Regions from separate parts of the Phocaeicola dorei genome, predicted to be linked through region 1. Evidence: riboswitches for the same ligand, from Rfam matches in the RefSeq annotation. Region 1 holds a riboswitch; each other region holds the start of a gene.
The links. Region 1 has a riboswitch for cobalamin ahead of GKD17_RS03990 (TonB-dependent receptor plug domain-containing protein). Riboswitches for the same ligand answer to the same signal wherever they lie in the genome.

Region 1 (3,356 bases):
CTCCTCCGGGGTATTTTCCTCCTTCATCGTGGTAATGAGATTGGCTCCAGTTAAATTTCCCATTGATTAACAAAGAAAGATTATTTTCCCAATAAGTACGGTAATGTACTTGTGAAAAGAAATTTCGTTCGCGTAACTTCTCACGGCTTTTCGCGTTGTAAAGAATGACTGCACCGGGTAATTGCTGATTTGTATCGTAATAATAAATCTTTCCGTTCAGTGTGCTTCTGTTATTAGGGCTGATGTAAAGATTCAGTTCTCCTCTGTAGGTTTGAATGTTGTTGTTATAGCGTTTTTCTTTGGAAACATAATCTCCGTTGACTAAAGTGAAAGGATATAGGTTATCTGCCCTCATAAATTCACCAGTGGTAGATGCTGAAATCTTTTCGTTAAACTTTTGTTCGTAGCGGATAAGGGGATTAATCATCCCGAAAGAACCTGTCTTTATCTGTCCCGTCAAGTGATTTTTTTTGTTTGAAAAATCCGGGGATATGCTTTGTAATTTTAAGGCGGCAGCAGAAGCAACTGTACGTGCCGGTACAAAAATATCTTCATTGTCCCCAATGGTCAGTGAAATTTGCTGGATATTGTCAATAGAGAAACGAGACAAGTCTATTTGTCCGCTTTGACAATCACTGAGTGTAACCCCGTCATAAACTACGGCTGTATGTTTGGCTCCTAAACTCCGAACGGAGATAGTTTTCATTCCTCCTGCACCCCCATAATCCTTTATGTTGACTCCTGAGAAGCGACGTAAAGCATCAGCAATATCCGTAATGCCTTGTTGTTGCAATTGCTTCTTGTCGAGTTGTTGGAAGGGACTGCTACTTTTAACCTGTTGCTTGGTACGTTCAGCCGTAACCGTAACTTCGTCTATTTTATGCACTTTCCCGGTAATGGAATCTCCTTTCTCCTGTGCCTGTATTTCAAGCGGCAATAGGATAAAGCTGCAAAGCAGACAAAGCCATAGCTTATAAGCCTGGTTATTTCCTTTCATTTAAAAAAACATATTAATGAATAAATACCGCATTCTTACCGCTGCTCTTTCCTCGAAAGCGACGGTCGATGACTTTACGTTTTGCAGGTCTTCTGACTTACTCCTGTTTACTTGCCTTCCCACCTTAATTATATATACAGGCAGTGGCGTGAGTGGATAAATAAACCTATCCCCTTATAGGGGTAGATGGAGCTTACAGCAGCGGGACTGTTCAGGACTTGCACCTGATTCCCTTTTCATCCGCTTCCTCGCATCAGTCGGAGGTACGCGGAACAAAACGTGGCAAAGATAGTTTGTTTGGATGAATAAGAAAAGGGAAATGATAAAAAATCCTTTTTTGAAATTAGTTGCAGATTTATTTCTTTCCCAGCAAAAGTAGGCGTGTGTAACGGTTCTTTTTTAGTGGCAAAACTAGTTGATTCTATCCATGTTGAAGATAAAATGAAATAGTATTGAATAAAATAAAACTGATGCTTAACAACATTCAAATATTGATTCGCTTTATTCAATATAATCACTATATTTGTTAAATGAATAATCTTAAAATACGTAATAGATGAAACATTTGAATTTTATTTTAGCCGGTTTATTTTTCCTGTGCGGTCTTTGTTGTCGGGCACAGGTGCTTCCTTTGGAAGAAAATGTGGTGTTGAACACCAAGGAAGGACAAATCAAAGGAAAACTGCTTTTGCCCGGTGGGGTGAAAACCTGTCCGGTGGTGCTTATTATAGCCGGATCCGGACCTACGGATATGGATGGTAATTCAGCCATTGGCAATTTGAGGAATAATTCGTTGAAGTTCCTGGCAGAAGGCTTGGCGGCAAACGGCATCGCTTCCTTGCGCTTTGACAAGCGGGGGATAGGAACCAGTGCGTCGGCTGGTAAGGAGGAAGCGAAACTTCGTTTTGAAGATTATGTGAACGATGTAACTGGCTGGATTGATTACCTGTCGAAAGAGAAACGTTTTACGACGATCACGGTGGCAGGACATAGCGAAGGGGCGCTGATTGGAATGTTGGCCTGTCAGAACCGGCCGAAGGTGAAAGGCTATATCTCGATTGCCGGTGCGGGTCGTCCTGCCTACGAGATTATAGAGGCGCAAGTGACCGCTCAACAGAATCCGGAAGCGGTGCGGAAAGAGGTGGCATCCATTAACGGGTCTTTGAAAAACGGCAAGGAAGTGAGTGACGTGCCGGCTTATCTGCAATCATTGTATCGGGCTTCTGTCCAGCCTTATTTGATTTCCTGGTTCAAGTATAATCCCCGGACGGTGATTGCTTCCGTCAAAGTGCCGGTTCTCATTGTTCAGGGTAAAAATGATATTCAGGTATCGGTGGAGGATGCCGAATTTCTGAAAAAGGGTTGCCCGGCTGCCGAGCTGCTTTTGATTGATAAGATGAACCATGTGCTGAAAGATTGTGAGTCAAAGGCCGTACAGCAGCAGATGCTTACTTATGGGAATCCTTCTCTGCCGGTGAACAATGCTTTGATAGCTTCTGTCAGTACATTTGTGAAAAAACTGAAATGATATGGGAGAAATAAAGAAACGTTTGCCGTTGCAATGCCCTGCGTGTAATGCACCGTTGAGGGTGGGTAGGCTTTTCTGTGGAGAATGCCGCACGGAAGTGTGCGGAGATTTTGAACTGCCTGTGCTGGCACGGCTTTCAGATAAAGAGCAGCAGTTTATTCTTGCGTTTGTCAAATCGAGCGGAAGTTTGAAGGGCATGGCGAAAAGTATGGGGGTCAGTTACCCTACGGTGAGAAATATCTTGGACGATTTAATTGATAGACTTTCTAAAATGGATGAGTAATGGGAAATAAAATGATAGGCAAAGCGGTGAATCAGTTTATACAGATTGCCGGTATGTGGGCATTGGTATGGGGAGCGTTGGGGGGCCTCATTTCGGTCCGGTCCCAATCCTGCCTGGTGGTGTTATGCGGCAGAGCATCTGATTGTGTGGCTGTTGTGCCATATGTTGATAAATCATTTTTATGGATAAAATAAAAAAGAGGATGCAAAAAGTCTTGTTGGAGCTTTGACATCCTCTTCTATGTTATACTGATGCGTTATTTAATCTTTTCTCGAATCTTGCTAAGATAGGCACGCATCCCCGCAGCATCTTTCTTGTTGATGATATCCAACAGCTCATTTAATTCTGTACGGATACCTTCTACCTGTGCCGGGGTGCGGGGATTGAATAAAATTTCCTGCAACAGGTAGTCGTCTTCGCTTAGTACTCCTTTAGCTATCTTCATGTGGCGTTTGAAAGTAGTACCGGGAGCGTCCTGATGCTTCATCACTGCCGCAAAAACAAAAGTGGAAACAAAAGGGATAGACAGTGAATAGGCCACTGTCTCA
Region 2 (3,356 bases), 1.5 Mb from region 1:
TGAAAGACAACTTTTTGAATTATAAAATTGATACTATAAATAATTAAACTAGATAATGAATTATGGAACTTTTTAGAAATCTCTTTGAAGGGTACCCTAATTTATGGGGCGGCGGAGTAGCACATTCCGTACTTATTCTTTCACTGGTCATTGCTTTCGGTATCATGTTAGGAAAAATAAAAGTGGCAGGTATCTCATTGGGAGTAACCTGGATACTTTTTGTAGGAATTGTATTCGGTCATTTCAATCTGAACCTGGACGAACATCTGTTGCATTTCTTAAAAGAGTTCGGTCTGATATTATTTGTCTACTCAGTCGGACTACAAGTGGGTCCCGGTTTCTTCTCAGCATTCAAAAAAGGAGGATTCACACTAAACCTGCTTGCCATGATGGTTGTATTTTTAGGTGTGACCATCACCATTATACTCCATTTCATAACAGGTGTCCCCATTACCACAATGGTAGGAATTCTTTCGGGTGCTGTAACAAATACCCCGGGACTAGGTGCCGCACAGCAAGCAAACAGTGATCTGAATGGTATAGACGCTCCCGAAATAGCACTGGGATATGCCGTAGCCTATCCACTGGGTGTAGTAGGATGTATTCTCTCCCTGCTGGCATTGAAATATATCCTGCGCATCAACACAAAAACCGAAGAAGCCGATGCGGAACGGGGATTGGGACATCTACAAGAACTGACCGTACGCCCTATCTCACTAGAAATACGCAATGAAGCCGTAGAAGGTAAAACAATAAAAGAAATCAAGCCATTGGTGAATCGTGATTTTGTGATTTCACGCATACGGCATTGTGACGGAGACAAACAAACAGAACTAGTGAACTCCACTACAGTATTTCACATGCACGATGAAATCCTTGTTATCGCCAATCCGATAGATGTAGAAGCTATCACTGTATTTTTTGGAAAACAAGTGAATGTGGAATGGGATTTCCAGAACAAACAACTTATTTCCAGAAAAATTCTGATCACCAAGCCTGAATTGAATGGCAAGACATTGGCTCAACTAAAAATCAGGAATAACTTCGGAGCAAGCATTACCCGTGTAAACCGTTCGGGTGTAGACCTTGTGGCCACTCCCAACCTGCAATTGCAAATGGGTGACCGGGTAAAGATTGTGGGTAGCGAACTGGCTGTAGCCCATGCCGAAAAGATTCTAGGTAATTCCATGAAACGTTTGAATCATCCCAACCTGATTCCTATTTTCTTAGGCATCGCATTAGGGTGTATTTTAGGAAGCACTCCTTTTTTATTCCCCGGTATCCCTCAACCGGTAAAACTGGGACTGGCAGGAGGCCCCCTTATTGTGTCCATCCTGATAAGCCGTTTCGGACCACATTATAAATTGATAACCTATACCACCATAAGTGCCAATTTGATGGTACGTGAAATCGGTATCTCACTTTTCCTTGCTTGCGTAGGATTAGGAGCCGGTAAAGGATTCATCGAAACAATTATTAACGAAGGCGGATATGTATGGATAGCATACGGCGCCATTATTACGCTGCTGCCTTTACTGATTGTAGGAATAATAGGACGATATGTTTATAAACTGAACTATTACACCTTGATCGGAGTATTGTCCGGAGCCACCACCAATCCGCCCGCATTAGCCTACTCCAATGATTTGACCTCTTGTGACGCTCCGGCAGTAGGTTATGCCACAGTTTATCCGCTCACCATGTTTTTACGTGTGCTTACAGCACAAATATTAATATTGGCGCTTGCCTGAAATCACTATCCGAATTATTGCAAATTCATATTGCCGTAGGAGTGAATCAAATTCACTTCTACGGTTCAAAATCCCCTCCTCTTTTCAATATTCTCTCCGTTTTAAGCAGTCATTTTTTCACTAATCTTAAAACATATATAAAATAATTGTCTACCTTTGCGCCCGGTTTGGTGATACAGATATTTTTTCTCTATCTGTATAAAAGGGAATTCGGTTGTGGAATCCGAAGCAGTGCCCGCTACTGTGAAACCCATTTGATGAAAAGCAACTCTCGCTATGCCACTGTTTCGAAAATGAAGAAATGGGAAGGCGCTTTTCAGGGTGAAGCCAGGAAACCTGCCAAATCAAAACATAGATAATCACGCTCTCCCGGGGTCAGGAAAGCCAATTATTAATTCTTAAATTCTTTCGATGAAAGTAAAATTATTATTGACAGCAATTACTTTAAGCTGTCTGGCTATTGACGTACTGGCACAAGTCAGTATCAGTGGAAAGATTGTGAGTGCCGATACCAACGAACCTGTAGTGGGGGCTAATATTCGTATTGACCAAAGCCTTTCAGGATGCACCACAAATGGTAAAGGCGAGTTTAATATCAACAATCTTCCTGATGGAAAACATGTATTAAGAATCACGCATGTCAGTTACACACCCAAATCTGTCACCACAAAAGGGGGTGAAAAAAATCTTCTTATCAAGCTACAAGACAGTTTTACCAATATAGGCCAGGTAGTAGTAACCGGAACAGGAACACACCACCGCATGACGGATAGTCCCGTGCCTGTTTCCGTTATCACCGCAAAGGATTTAAGTAATGCCAGTGTAACATCGCTGGACGAGGCCTTACAAAAGTTGACCCCATCTTTCTCAAGTATGACCAACGGTATGGGTACAACATTGAGTCTTAATGGATTGCCTGATGATTATTTCATTTTTCTGGAAAATGGCAAACGCCTGTATGGAGATGATACTTACGCCCGAATCAATGTTGCCAAAATCAAACGTATTGAAATATTGAACGGTGCCTCTTCCGCTCTTTACGGAACAAATGCTATCGGAGGAGTAATCAACATTATTACTGATGATGCAAAAAATGCTATCAATGTTTCCAGCGATACCCGTTATGCCAGTAAAGGACGTTTTACCCAGTCCGTAAACGCAGATGTCAATACCGGCAAGTTCGGCTCCTACACCTCTTACCGCCGTCAGCAGGCCGAGGGATGGCAACTGAATCCATACGAAGAGAACTCCAAAACTCATGAACTGGAAGAAACCGGGAAAGTAGCTTCTACAGGATTCTATGCAAATACTGTCAATCAAAAATTCACTTTTGATGCTACCGACAAACTCTCCTTTTATGCCCGCGGCGGATATTATGACAACAAGACACGCCGCCCTTATGAAGCATACGACTACAACATATTGCATGAAACCTTTAATTATGGTATTGGTACCCAATACATGATAAGTAAAGGGAATTATATTACCGCAGACTATTACGCCGATCATTTTTCTTCCTCTTATTGTTTTTTTAAAGACAATAAAACTTATAATGGAAAAGCAGGTGAAGAGCAAGTGCGCAAACGGACCCGCAATCACAATCTT
Region 3 (3,356 bases), 1.5 Mb from region 1:
CGTTCAGGAGTAGACTTGGTAGCCTCCCCACATTTACAGTTGCAAATGGGCGACCGTGTAACTATAGTTGGTAGTGAACTTGCTGTCACTCATGCCGAAAAGGTTTTAGGAAACTCCATGAAGAGACTGAATCATCCCAATCTTATCCCCATTTTTTTCGGCATCGCATTAGGATGTATCTTGGGAAGTATTCCATTTATGTTTCCAGGTATTCCACAACCAGTAAAACTTGGTCTAGCAGGTGGACCGCTTATTGTATCCATTCTTATCAGTCGTTTCGGTCCTCAATATAAAATGATTACATACACCACGATGAGTGCTAACTTGATGATAAGAGAAATCGGGATTTCCTTATTCCTAGCTTGTGTAGGGTTGGGAGCCGGGAAAGATTTTATAGAGACAATTGTAAATGAAGGTGGATATATTTGGATTATGTATGGAGCTATTATTACGACCGTACCATTAATCATAACGGGGCTCATTGGGCGTTATGCCTGTAAATTAAACTATTATACCCTTATTGGTGTATTATCAGGAGCAAATACTAATCCGCCTGCCCTCGCCTATTCCAATGATCTGACTTCATGTGACGCTCCGGCCGTGGGATATGCCACCGTATATCCGCTTGCTATGTTCCTACGCGTACTTACGGCTCAATTATTGATACTCTCATTAGGTTAAACTTTAAAATTCTTTAAATATGTACCAACAAGAAACGATTACCAAAGAACTACATTTACAGTTAAGTGATGAAGATTTGGCACAGTTCGAACTTGATGCCAAAGAAACGGAACGCCTCGGACACATCGGCACCCACATGGATTGCTATATGGAAGCTCCCCGCTATAAAGAATATGTAACAGATGCCGTCGTGGTAGATTGTCGGAACGGACTACCAGCCGACGAATACTTTAATAACTTGGACATAGAAGGTAAAGCATTGGTTTTATATACCGGCAATATGGCAACCAACGACTATGCAACCAAAGACTTCTTTATGTTTGACATGAAGCTTAATTGGGACTCTCTGGCTGCATTACTTTATAACCATCCAAAGTTTATTCTTATTGACTCACATGGGTTAGGCATGTTTTCACAACACCGGTTATTCGATATGGAATGTGAGAAAAACGGTTGTTTTCTTATTATGTGCCTGATGCTTGAAGGAGAAGAAATATTGAATATAAAAAAATTAAAGATTGAAATTGACAAGGAAATGCCTTCCACTGGAAAGCCATGTCGTGTCTATGGATTCTAAAAAAAGAAAAACATAACTTCATTTAAATGGATAAGACAGCCGAAATTTTGATAGATGTCAGTGGATTTATTTCTGAATATTCCGCTCACACGATGGGATGTGGTGTACATACTTCACGAGTGATACGCAGTGCCAATCGCATTGGGGAATCATTCGGTTATATGGTAAAAATCAGTGTCATTCAGAAAAAGAAAAAACGAGATCGAAAAGCAAGTATATCAATTGGTTACTCATAACAATAGTAGCTGTGCTGCTTGGAAGCATGGTAGTAGAACTTGTCCAAAATGTTTAATACCATCCAACTTTTATAAATCATTTCTGATTTTTAAACTAACTCAATGCTGTAATAATTCCAATTTCCATTATCTTTGTTCCCGAATCGGTTCCGAATAGATGCCCTCTATCCGGATTAAAAGGGAATCGGGTGTAAATCCCGGACAGTCCCGCTGCTGTGAAACTCCGATAAAATTTCCGATATGTACCTATTGCCACTGCCTGACTCCACATAACGAGAACGCGGGAAGGCATCGGAAATGAGGAGCCAGTCAGAAGACCTGCCATTCATCAAAGGCCGTTTCTACTCGTGGGGTTAGGGAAGCGGTACGAAAAGATACAATAATTCATACCAACAGCATCTCATGCAAATAATTAAAAGGAATGGGGCAACAGAATCCTACGACAGAGAAAAAATAGCCGTTGCCATACGGAAAAGCTTTGCCAGTACCCAAAAAGAAATAACAGATGAAGCTGTCTACACCATAGTAGACGAAGTGGAACTATTTCTGCATCAAAACGAAGCAAATCGTAGTGTAGAACGCATTCAGGACGAAGTGGAACGTAGTTTGATGGAACATGGCTTTTATGCAGAAGCCAAAAACTATATACTTTACCGTTGGCAACGCACAGAAAGAAGAAAAGCTCTTAGCCAAATCATTACAGGAACCGGTGATGATACTATATCAAATATACTAAAAGAGATACAAAAAGACTTCTCCGGGAAGGAATATAGTCTAACCCTTCTCGCAGAGAAATTCACAAGTTTCTGTAAACCGGATATGACACCCGGGGAACGGTTGGCGGCACTTGTCAAAGCGGCTGTAGAACTGACGACACAAGAAACTCCCGATTGGGAATTCATTGCGGCGCGTCTGCTGAATTTCCGATTAACAAAAAAACTGGCCGAACAGGCGGAAGCTGCCGGCATCTTTTCATTTTATGATAAATTACGTTACCTCACCGATGAGGGTTTGTATGGTAATTATATCTTAGCCTCCTATACTCCACAAGAGATAGAAACGGCAGCTGGCTTCATGTGTCCTGAACGTGACAAGCTTTTCAATTATTCAGGACTGGATCTGCTTGCCAAGCGTTATCTGATCCGTACCCGTTCACACGAGCCTATAGAATCTGTGCAGGAAATGTATTTAGGGATTGCCCTTCATCTCGCTATGCCCGAAAAACAGGACAGACTGCAATGGGTAAAAAAGTTCTATGATATATTAAGTCGTTTGGAAGTCACAATGGCCACTCCTACCCTGGCAAATGCCCGAAAACCTTATCACCAGTTATCCAGTTGCTTCATTGATACAGTGCCCGATAGTCTGGAAGGCATTTACCGCAGTTTAGACAATTTTGCGATGGTAAGCAAATTTGGAGGAGGAATGGGAATGTATTTTGGCAAAATTCGTGCCGCAGGTGGAAACATACGCGGATTCAAAGGTGTGGCCGGAGGTGTAATCCGATGGATGAAACTGGTGAATGACACTGCTGTAGCCGTTGACCAGTTAGGTATGCGTCAGGGAGCCGTAGCCGTCTATCTGGATGTATGGCACAAAGACTTGCCTGAGTTTCTGCAACTCCGGACTAATAATGGAGATGACCGGATGAAAGCGCACGACATCTTCCCTGCCGTATGCTATCCGGACTTATTCTGGCGTATGGCGAAACAGGATTTAAACCAGCAATGGTATTTATTCTGTCCCAATGAAATAATGACCGTCAAAGGATACTGTCTGGAAGACTACTACGGAAAGGAATGGGAACAGAAATACATGGATTGCGTAAATGACTCCCGACTCTCCAAGCGCTGTATGAGCAT
Region 4 (3,356 bases), 1.5 Mb from region 1:
ATTTAAGCGGAGGATATACTCATCTTAATACCCAAGACGTGGAATTGGAACAACCCATCGACAAAAGTATTAAAAACGCATACAATATCAATGCCCAATGGGCGCATTCATGGAAGATATATCGGTTGAACATAAATTTGAACGGTCGTATCAACAGCAAACGTTTCTCTAAAAGTTATGGCTATGCTCCCGACTATCAATTGTGGGATTTAAACACACGCCATTCTTTCAACTTAAAATCTGTAATCATAGAACCCGGATGTGGCATAGAAAACCTGTTCGATTATACGGATGATCGTCCTTATAACAGCAATTATGCAACTCTTACCCCCGGACGTTCATTCTATATCAGTTTGTCTTTAAAATTTAAAAGCTAAAAAAATCAAAGACTTATCGAAGATAATATAAAATAAACCTATATCTTTGCAACAGAATTAGTAATCGGGCTATCACATAGCCCGATGCAAGGGAATCCGGTGTAAATCCGGGGCTGTACCTGCAGCTGTAAATCCTCATTATGTTGATTGGATAGTCCAAAACCACTGTTTCATTTGAAGAAATGGGAAGGTTTCCAATCAGAGGAAAGCCAGAATACCTGCTAAGTCTGTTGAACAATAAACACCAAGCTTCCAGGATTAGAAGTATGTGTCCATTCGAACAAGCGTTTTCCAACGTCTATTCCTTTGTGGCATTCCTCTTTATCAGAGGGAAACTTGATGTTTTATTTTGCAAATTAAATAAAACACAATATGAGGTATTTACTTCCTGCTATTCTACTATTAGGTACACAAATTGCAAGTGCCCAAAGTATTCTCAAAGATAAAGACGATAAAGAATTGTCCGTATTACTGAATGAAGTGGTCATCACGGGTACAGGTACTGAACATTATCTGAAAGATGCTCCCGTACAGACTGAAGTAATAACCAGCAAAGCTTTGGAACAATATCAGGCACGCAGTATAGACGATTTGCTCAGTGGTCTTAGTCCTTCATTGACCTTTCATGATGGTGATATGGGGAGCCATATCCAACTAAACGGATTGAACAATGACTATATCCTGATCATGATAAATGGAAAAAGAATGAATGGCGATGTAGGAGGGCAAAACGACTTGAATCAATTAAATCCAGCTAATATAGAACGCATAGAGATTGTAAAAGGGGCCGCTTCTTCACTTTATGGCAGTGACGCAATAGCCGGAGTTATCAATATCATAACCAAACGTAACCGTGAAAAAATGGAGCTCACCAATACATCCCGCATAGGTGAATATGGTGATATACGTCAAAGTACCAGTTTCGGCTTTAATTATGGAAAGATAAAATCTGTAACCGGAATCAACTTCCGGCATACCGATGGCTGGCGGAATACAGACCTGCAGTGGGATCAGAATCAATTGAAATCCGGCTCTACTATGTTGACCGTAAACCGTTCTTCAAACTATACCCTGTCCGAGAACATTGAATGGCAAGTCAATCGCAAACTAGACCTCACTGCAGAAGGCACTTATTATGAGCGTTGGGTAATGCGTACACACGGTCCTTGGAAATATCAAGCCAACGATTTTTATTATCGCAACTATACATTTGCAGTAGGAAGTAAATATAAATTAGGAAAACGGAATTATCTGACTGCAGACCTCTCGTATGGCAGATACGGTTACTTCTATGACTATAAGCTAAACGAGCATACTGATTATTTTCTAGACAATGACCGCCATGAACGTATCACCTACTTTGCCGGTCAACGTATCAAACAAAGTATTCAGAAACAAATATTAGGCCAGGTAAAAAGTGTATTTTATCTTGGAGAGGACCATATTTTAAATGCAGGAATCGAATATCAGTACAATCATTTGGAATCACCTCATCACATTGACGGTGACCGCGCTTCCGTTTATACGTTGGCAGCTTATATACAGGAGGAATGGACAGCCAGAGAAAATCTGGTTCTGACTGCCGGGGTACGAGGAACACAACACAAGGAAACAGGATTGAATTTCAGTCCGAAAATATCAGGACTTTATAAACCCGGAGAACATATTAATTTGCGTGCTTCTTATGCTTTAGGCTACAAAGCACCCACTATTAAAGAACTTTATTATAATTATACCGGCGTTATCGGAGGCGGTGCCTTGACTGCATATCATGGCAACACAAATCTAAAAGCACAAACCTCACAATATGCTTCAATCGGTATCGAGTACGTAGGGCAAAAATTCCAAGCCAGTTTAACCGGATACATGAATTATCTTCACAACATGATTGAGTTGGTTGAAATTTCCGTAACTCCCGATGAAAAGTTTCTTGAAGTAGAAAAGAGCAAACAATATAAGAATCTGACAAAGGCACGTATTTATGGTATGGATTTCACCTTCAACTATCGTCCTGCAAAATCTCTCAGCCTTGCCGGCGGATATAGTTATGCTGATCCAAAAGCGCAATATCCTAACAAAGGTATAGATTATATGAAATATCTTCCTATTGATGCTACTTCCAGCCATAATGCAAATTTAAATGTCTTATGGCAACATTCATGGAAACTGTATCGTTTGGGTATCGGCATCTATGGCAGATATCAGTCTACACGCCGTTATATAAATGATAATAATGCCGACGGATTCCAAACTTGGCGTATCAACACAGCCCACTCATTATTAAAAATGAAACGGTGGTCATTAACGATGAATGCCGGGGTAGATAATGTATTTGACTATGTAGACCGTACTCCTTTCGGACGGAATCGTGCCACATCAACTCCCGGAAGAACTTTTTATGTCTCCGCCCTCATTAAATTCAAAAACAATTAATAACCAACAATTTATAAATTAATTTTTATTCGTATGAAACAATTCAAGTATTATCTGATGGCGGCTTTTGTTGCTGCCGCAACTTGCACAGGATTCAGTTCCTGTAGTGACAATGATGATGAAGAAAGTACTGTTAATCCTGCTGTGGATGTAGTAACCAGAACCAAGCAACACGACACAGCCATTTTGCTCTGTACTTTTGGCAGTACCTATAATGAGTCCCTTTCTGTTTATGATGATGTGATTGAGGATTTTAAAGCTAAATTCCCCAATACGGATATTTATATGTCATTTACTTCACGTACATGTATCGGACGTGTAGAAGCATCTACCGGCATAGCACGTTATGAATTGGACCAATGGTTGAAAGCAATAGGCGATGCAGGATACAAACGTGTGGCTGTACAATCATTGCATGTAATTCCAGGCGAAGAATATCTTTCATTAATGAATACTGATGTAAAAAAATACTTTATGATTCAATGGTATCCGCATATTGATGTATTGAAGGGTGCCAACCTTCTTTCCAGTGCAGAAGATACTAAA

Region 2: another riboswitch for cobalamin. It lies ahead of GKD17_RS10790 (TonB-dependent receptor); the one in region 1 lies ahead of GKD17_RS03990 (TonB-dependent receptor plug domain-containing protein).
Region 3: another riboswitch for cobalamin. It lies ahead of GKD17_RS10730 (ribonucleoside-diphosphate reductase subunit alpha); the one in region 1 lies ahead of GKD17_RS03990 (TonB-dependent receptor plug domain-containing protein).
Region 4: another riboswitch for cobalamin. It lies ahead of GKD17_RS10785 (TonB-dependent receptor plug domain-containing protein); the one in region 1 lies ahead of GKD17_RS03990 (TonB-dependent receptor plug domain-containing protein).

Annotation. Positions count from the first base shown of each region.
Region 1 is NZ_CP046176.1:1,035,558-1,038,913, forward strand. It holds gene GKD17_RS03990 (TonB-dependent receptor plug domain-containing protein) at 1-997, opposite strand, end outside; cobalamin riboswitch at 1,063-1,290, opposite strand; gene GKD17_RS03995 (alpha/beta hydrolase) at 1,554-2,525, shown strand; gene GKD17_RS04000 (DUF2089 family protein) at 2,527-2,808, shown strand; gene GKD17_RS04005 (hypothetical protein) at 2,808-3,002, shown strand; gene GKD17_RS04010 (prephenate dehydrogenase) at 3,065-3,356, opposite strand, start outside.
Region 2 is NZ_CP046176.1:2,582,813-2,586,168, reverse strand. It holds gene GKD17_RS10795 (putative transporter) at 63-1,751, shown strand; cobalamin riboswitch at 1,903-2,109, shown strand; gene GKD17_RS10790 (TonB-dependent receptor) at 2,163-3,356, shown strand, end outside.
Region 3 is NZ_CP046176.1:2,566,568-2,569,923, reverse strand. It holds gene GKD17_RS10745 (putative transporter) at 1-681, shown strand, start outside; gene GKD17_RS10740 (cyclase family protein) at 701-1,258, shown strand; gene GKD17_RS10735 (hypothetical protein) at 1,285-1,494, shown strand; cobalamin riboswitch at 1,621-1,834, shown strand; gene GKD17_RS10730 (ribonucleoside-diphosphate reductase subunit alpha) at 1,897-3,356, shown strand, end outside.
Region 4 is NZ_CP046176.1:2,578,850-2,582,205, reverse strand. It holds gene GKD17_RS10790 (TonB-dependent receptor) at 1-377, shown strand, start outside; cobalamin riboswitch at 419-617, shown strand; gene GKD17_RS10785 (TonB-dependent receptor plug domain-containing protein) at 750-2,810, shown strand; gene GKD17_RS10780 (sirohydrochlorin cobaltochelatase) at 2,844-3,356, shown strand, end outside.